One region of the Halomonas sp. DP8Y7-1 genome, then DNA from elsewhere that is predicted to be linked to it. Evidence: predicted binding sites of a transcription regulator. Region 1 holds the regulator's gene; the other holds the start of a gene.
The links. Region 1 encodes FNR, which switches genes on or off when oxygen is low (the NO sensors DNR and NnrR bind a similar motif). Its sites were predicted from a motif close to TTGATNTANATCAA; they were not measured.
Positions count from the first base shown of each region.

Region 1 (3,407 bases):
TGATGGTGGCTTACTGCCAGTACTATCGCCGCACCCGTGACCTGTGGGGGATGGTCAAGTTCTGGGAGAAGCGTCTGACGCTGACGGTGAGTGAGCACGCCTGGCAACGCTTCGGCATCTTGCTGCTGTTGCTTGGTGTGGTGGCGCGCTATCTGCTGGCACTACAAGTCGTCTAGCCACAGGTCGTCTTGTCACAGGTCGTCTCTTCACAGGTCGTCTCTTCACAGGGCGGCTAGTCACAGGGCGGCTAGTCAAAAGCACCTTGGCCCAGGACACGCGGTTGTGAACCAGCTTAATCGCAGGGGTGAGTGGTTGCTGACTTCTTCGCCTGTGGCGGACGTGAGTGATAGACTAGCGGGTCTTCATTTTCAGCCGTGATGTGCCCTGCCCATGTCTGCTCAGCCCGCTTCCGCCTCCCTGTTTGATCCCCGTGTCCTCGACCGTCGTGATGCCGCGTCCCCGGCAGCTGACGACGAGCGCGCCCAGGCCAAGGCCAAGCGCGAGTTCAACAAGCTGCAGAAGCGTCTGCGGCGTCAGACCGGCAACGCCATCATCGATTACGGCATGATTCAGGAAGGCGACAAGGTCATGGTATGCCTGTCCGGCGGCAAGGACAGCTACACCATGCTCGAGATTCTCCGCAGCCTGCAGCGCAATGCGCCGGTGAACTTCTCCCTGGTGGCGGTCAACCTCGACCAGAAGCAGCCCGGCTTTCCCGAGCACGTGCTACCGGACTACCTGGACAGCATTGGCGTGGACTACCACATCCTCGAGCGTGACACCTACTCGGTGGTGAAGGAAAAGACCCCCGAGGGCAAGACCACCTGCGCGCTGTGCTCGCGACTGCGCCGAGGGTCGCTGTACGGTTTTGCGGAAGAGATCGGTGCGACCAAGATTGCCCTGGGACACCACCGCGAGGATATTCTCGAGACGCTGTTCCTCAACATGTTCTTCGGAGGAAGTCTCAAGGCCATGCCGCCCAAGCTGCTGTCCGATGATGGCAAGAACATTGTCATCCGGCCGCTGGCGTACTGCCGCGAGGCGGACATCCAGGCCTACAGCGATGCCATGGCTTTTCCGATCATTCCCTGCAATCTCTGCGGCTCGCAGCCCAACCTGCAGCGCCAGGTGGTGAAGGAAATGCTGGCAGAGTGGGAAGCCAAGCACCCAGGGCGCCTGGAGAGCATGTTCAAGGCAGTGACCAACGTGGCACCCTCGCAGCTGGCAGACCGCGAGCTGTTCGACTTTGAAGGTCTGGAGGCCGTGCAGGCGCATCGCCAGGCTCGGCGTATTGATATCGTTGACGCCGACTAAGCTCGCCTGAACACGCCCTGCTGAAGAGCCTCTGCTGAACATGCCTTGCTGAAAAGGCACTGCTGAAGCGCGAAGCGAGCTAGGGCCACATCACGCAGTGGCCCTCTTCAATGTCTGAACGCTCGTCCCGATAAGATAGCAAGAGGCCGCATCCTGGGATGCGGCCTCTTTTGTTGATGGAGCCGGTATATCGTCGCCCTACCTAAGGGGGGGGCTGGGCTCGTGGCGTGGCACGACGTCTATCGGTCGCTGTCGGCCGCAGGCCCTGTCAGCGCCGCGGATCAGCTGGCATCGGTGTCCGCCAGGTTCGACAGTGAGGCGAGGTCCAGGATATTGACCTCCCGTCCAGAGACGGCCACCAGGTCCTGCTGTTGAAAGCGTCCCAGAATGCGGCTGACCGTTTCGACGGCAAGTCCCAGGTGGTTGCCGATATCTGCCCGGGACATGGACAGGCGGAAGCTGAACGGCGAGTAGCCGCGGCGTCGGAAACGGTCCGACAGACCGAGGAAGAAGCAGGCCAGTCGTTGGTCAGCGGTCTTGCGCGACAGCAGCTGCATCATGCGGCGATCCTCGCGCAGCTCCTTGCTGAGGGTGCGGAACAGTTGCGCGCGTAGTTCCGGCAGCGTCTGGGTCAGGGCGTCAAGGCGATCGAAGGGAATCTCACATACGGTCGTGGTCTCGAGTGCCACCACGCTGCCGGGATATCTGCCGTCGTCTATGCCATCCAGGCCGACCAGTTCACTGGGCAAGAAGAAGTTGGTCAGCTGCGCTTCGCCACTACCCTCCGTGGTGATCTGCTTGAGGCTACCGGAGCGAACCGCGAAGACGCTCGTGAAGCGATCTCCCTGCTCGACCAGGCGAGTGCCCTTCTTGATCGGAGGATGACGGCGGATAATGGAATCGAAGCGCTCGAGGTCAGCGGTCTCCAGCGACAACGGAAGGCACAGGGAGCTCAAGCTGCAGGACTCGCAACGAGTCTCATGTAGCATGGGGCGCCGTCGATCTTGGGCCGATGGACTCATTCGCAGCTCCTGTGGGTCTGGGGTTCATGATGAGCAGGGCATGTAGGAAACTGGCTTACCCTTGCTGCATGCTATTGTCGCTATTCTACACACAGATATTAGGCCAAAGGTGCATATACCTCTTTTGCCTCAATAATCTGGCGGCGATATGATGGTCGTCAATTTCCTACAACTTGTAGGATATTCCATACAGCTAAACCGACAATCATGCCCGCTGCCATAAATCGTGTGGCAGGGTGTGCCAGCAAACTCTGCAGCTGACGCGCAGCAATCCCTGTTGTCACCAGTGCCGGCAGCGTCCCCAGGCCAAAGCAGAGCATGAGTAGTGCTCCACGGGCAGGGTCTGCGATGGCCATGCTCCATGCCAGCATGGAGTACACCAGGCCACAGGGCAGCCAGCCCCAGATGGCCCCGAGTGCAACCGCCTGAGGTAGCTTGACCACCGGCAACAGGCGACGTCCTGCTGGCTCCAGATACCTCCACAGGCGCTGGCCCAATGCCTCCAGCCAGCGTAGCCCTTTCCACAGGTTGGCAATGTAAAGCGCCATCGTGATCAGCATCAGGCTGGCAACCACCTGCAGCAGGTCCCGCATGCCCGGTGCCAGCGCCACCACAGAGCCTAGGCTTGCGACCATAGCGCCTGCCAGGCAGTAGCTGAACAGACGTCCCGAGTTGTAGCCAAGTAGTAAAATTCCTACACGAACAGGGTGGCGCATGCTCGGGGGAATGGCAAAGGTCAGGGCGCTCATTATACCGCCGCACATGCCGATGCAATGTGCTCCGCCAAGCAGCCCGAAGACAAAAGCCGCCATCGCGGGCGGCAGGTCTAGACCTACTGGGTTCATGCGTTCTGCTCAGGATCCAGGGGGTGGCGTGGAATCATGCTCGTCGGCTGTTGCGTCATCGACCGGCGTCTCTCTTGCCGGCTTTCTGGATGGGTTCGGTGTCGGCGGGTCTTCGTCCTCGAACAGGATGCGATAGGCAGGCCCCTCCAGATCGTCGAATTGATCGTTGCGAACCGCCCAGAAAAACGCCCATACCGCCAGACTCAACAGGATCAGCGACAGCGGT
Region 1 covers NZ_JAHVIN010000003.1:353,033-356,439, reverse strand. The annotation lists gene KUV41_RS03450 (hypothetical protein) at 1-176, shown strand, start outside; gene ttcA (tRNA 2-thiocytidine(32) synthetase TtcA) at 391-1,314, shown strand; gene fnr (fumarate/nitrate reduction transcriptional regulator Fnr) at 1,596-2,336, opposite strand; gene KUV41_RS03435 (sulfite exporter TauE/SafE family protein) at 2,495-3,181, opposite strand; gene ccoS (cbb3-type cytochrome oxidase assembly protein CcoS) at 3,191-3,407, opposite strand, start outside.

Region 2 (3,407 bases), on a different contig from region 1:
GTTGATAGGCCCACCAGTCCGGCCATCATCAGCGTCTGGCCGGCCAGCATCCAGCTGCGTCGCTGGCCCAGCCAGCGTGTCAGCAGAGGCAACCGAAAGGCGTCGACCACAGGCGCCCAGAAGAACTTTATCGAATACAGCAGTCCTATCCATGAGAAGAAGCCGATGGCTGCCACCTCGACGCCAGAGGTGCGCAGCCAAGTCGTCAGGGTGGAAAACACCAGCAGGAACGGAAGGCCGGCAGAGAAGCCCAGAAACAGCATGGCCAGTACAGGCGGCCGCAGATAGACGCCAAGGGCCTCGATCCAGCGGCGCATGGCCGAAGGGGTGGGCATGTGAAAGCCTCCTTGCATGATGGTCGGCGATCCGAATGGTAAAATGCGCTCAGTATCCCGGCGCTGCTCGGCGAATTGTTGCAAAGCCGCAGGGACGATACCAGCGGCGCGCGACAAGCCGCGTCGGTGGCGAGCCGGAAACTGAGACCAAGACAGGCCCCCAGGTCATATCCTTGTCCGCCTGGTGGGTGCCCGGAAGGAGTTACATGAGTCACAGCATCAACGAGACGGTCACTGGTGGCGATTCCACGCCGCGCTGGTACGTAATCCAGTGCAAGGGTGGAGAGTCCTTTCGCGCCGCTCAGCATCTGGCCAATCAGGGCTACGAACTCTTCCATCCGGTGCTTGAAGTGCAGAAGAAGCGCCGCAACAAGCTGACCTGGGTCGAAGAGCCACTATTTCCTTACTACCTGTTTCTTCGCCTCGACCAGGTCGAAAGCAACTGGCGCCCCATTCGCTCGACCCGGGGGGTGCTGAAGATCGTCACCTTCGGCCTGTCGATGCCGGTACCGGTCAGCGACGAGCTGGTCGAGCTGTTGCGTCGGCACGGGCAAGAGAAGGACGAAGGCCCGGGGCAGCTGTATTTCCGCGCCGGCGAGAGCGTCGAAATCACCGACGGTCCGTTCAAGGACCTGAAGGCAGTGTTCGATAGCCACAAGGGAGAGGAGCGCGCCATCGTGCTGCTCAACATGCTGCATCGCCAACAGCGCCTTGAAATGCCTGTCGCCGCCTTGAAGCGTCAGGACTGAGACTTATCTCCGAAAGGAACGCATCATGAAGATTGCCCCTCAGAAAGTGGCCCAGCTCCATTATGTGCTCAGTAATAGCCACGGTGAGGTGCTCGACGACTCGCGTCAGCGAGGCGAGCCACTGGAATACCTTCACGGCCACGACAACCTGATGGCGGGGCTCGAGCGAGCGCTCGAAGCGACCGAGCCGGGTTCTCGTGTCGATGTCACCCTGGCCCCTGACGAAGCATACGGACGCAGGGATGAGTCCCTGGTCCGTGAGGTGGGGCGTCAGGCGTTCCCCGCGGCGGAATTGCGCCCTGGGATGTGTTTTCAGACCCCCGGCGATGCCGGTCCCCAGATCGTCACCGTGGTCGAGGTGAAGGACACCACGGTGGTGATCGACACCAATCACCCACTGGCGGGGCAGACCCTGCGCTATCAGGTCGAGGTGCTGGAGGTACGCGACGCGACCCGCGCGGAACTGGCGAAGGGGCACCCACTGCCCGCGGGTACCGAAGCCTCATCGGTGGAAGATCGCAAGGTGCTGTAGGCCGCTGGCTGACCACCGCTTGCGCTGTCCGCGACCGCCAGAAAAAGCCGCCCTTGGGCGGCTTTCGCGTGAATGGACGACGGCTGATATGGCGGCGGGCGAATGTCGCACAGGGACCCTTGACTCAGGTCAGCACAATTCATCAGGAGGGCGGCTAAGCTTGAACCATCAACACAGCAAGGGGAGGGCAGGGCCATGTATCTCGATGATGCAGTGATCTTCGGTCTGGGGGCTGTCGCCCTTTCTGTGGTCTTCATGGCGGGCTGGATCGCCTTTGTCATTCGCGACAGTCATCGTCGCAAGCGATAGGTTCCGCGTAGACAGGTTGGGTCTCATGTGCACAGAACCCAGCCATTGACCAGCGTCAGGGGAGGGGGAGTCATCCCCCTTTTTCAACCGGCCCTTCGGGGCCGGTTTTTTTATCTGCAGGATTCACAGCACGGCATGAGCAGCCCTGCGGCTGTCGCGTCGCCGCCAGGTCAGACCTGCACCAACGGCCCGGACGCCTCAGCGCCCGGGACCGTTGAGGGCCCTGTTACAGGGCGATACGCTGCTTGAGGAAGTCGACGATGGCGTCGGCGGGCACCATGGTGGCGTCACTGTCGCGGCGCCCCTTGTACTCAAGCTCGCCCTTGTCCAGGCTACGGTCTCCCACGACCAGGCGATGGGGAAGGCCCATCAGCTCCTGGTCGGCAAAGCGCACGCCGGGACGCAGATCACGATCATCCAGCAGCACGTCGAAGCCTGCCGCGGTGAGCTCGTCATGCAGGCGATCGGCCGTTTCGCGCACGCGCTGGGACTTGTGTGCGTTCATCGGCACAATGGCCACATGGAAGGGGGCGATCGCATCGGGCCAGATGATGCCGTTGTCGTCGTGGTTCTGCTCGATGGCAGAAGCCACCACCCGGGTCACACCAATGCCGTAGCAGCCCATCCACGGGTGGATGGCACGACCTTCGTCACCGAGCACGGTGGCATTCATGGCTTCGCTGTACTTGCGGCCCAGCTGGAACACGTGACCGACCTCGATACCGCGCTTGATCGACAGTACCCCCTTGCCGTCCGGCGAGGGGTCGCCTTCGACCACATTGCGGATGTCGGCCACCTGGGGCAGCGCCACATCACGCTCCCAGTTGATGCCGAAGTAGTGCTTGCCGTCGACGTTGGCACCGGCGCCGAAGTCGCTCATCAGCGCGACGCTGCGGTCGATCACGATCGGCATGTCGAGTCCCACCGGTCCCAGTGAGCCAGGCCCTGCGCCAACTGCAGCACGGATCTCTTCTTCGCTTGCCATGGTCAGCGGGGTGGCCACCTGCTCCAGATGCTCGGCCTTGACCTCGTTGAGCTCGTGGTCGCCGCGCACCAGCAGCGCCACCAGACCGCCTTCGCTGCCCTTGACCATCAGTGTCTTGATGGTCTTTTCGATGGCAAGGCCATGCTGTTCCACCAGGGTGGCGATGGTCTTGGCGTTGGGGGTGTCGACCAGGCGCAGCTCCTCGCTGGGCGCTGCACGGCTGGCGTCACTGCCCAGCGGCGCCGGCAGCGCTTCAGCCTTCTCCATGTTGGCGGCGTAGCTGGACTCGGTGGAGAACACGATGTCGTCTTCGCCGGAGTCGGCCAGTACATGGAACTCGTGGGAGCCGGTGCCACCGATGGAGCCGTTGTCGGCGATCACCGGACGGAAGTCGAGACCCAACCGCGTGAAGATGCGCACATAGGCGTCATACATCTTCTGGTAGGTATCCTTGAGGGACGCCTCGTCCTGATGGAAAGAGTAGGCGTCCTTCATGA
Region 2 covers NZ_JAHVIN010000012.1:264,504-267,910, forward strand. The annotation lists gene KUV41_RS15485 (AmpG family muropeptide MFS transporter) at 1-335, opposite strand, end outside; gene rfaH (transcription/translation regulatory transformer protein RfaH) at 542-1,084, shown strand; gene KUV41_RS15495 (peptidylprolyl isomerase) at 1,110-1,616, shown strand; gene ccoM (cytochrome c oxidase subunit CcoM) at 1,812-1,925, shown strand; gene KUV41_RS15500 (proline--tRNA ligase) at 2,152-3,407, opposite strand, start outside.
Region 2: ccoM (cytochrome c oxidase subunit CcoM) is a predicted target of FNR. The motif match lies at 1,736-1,749, and genes of this name have one in related genera.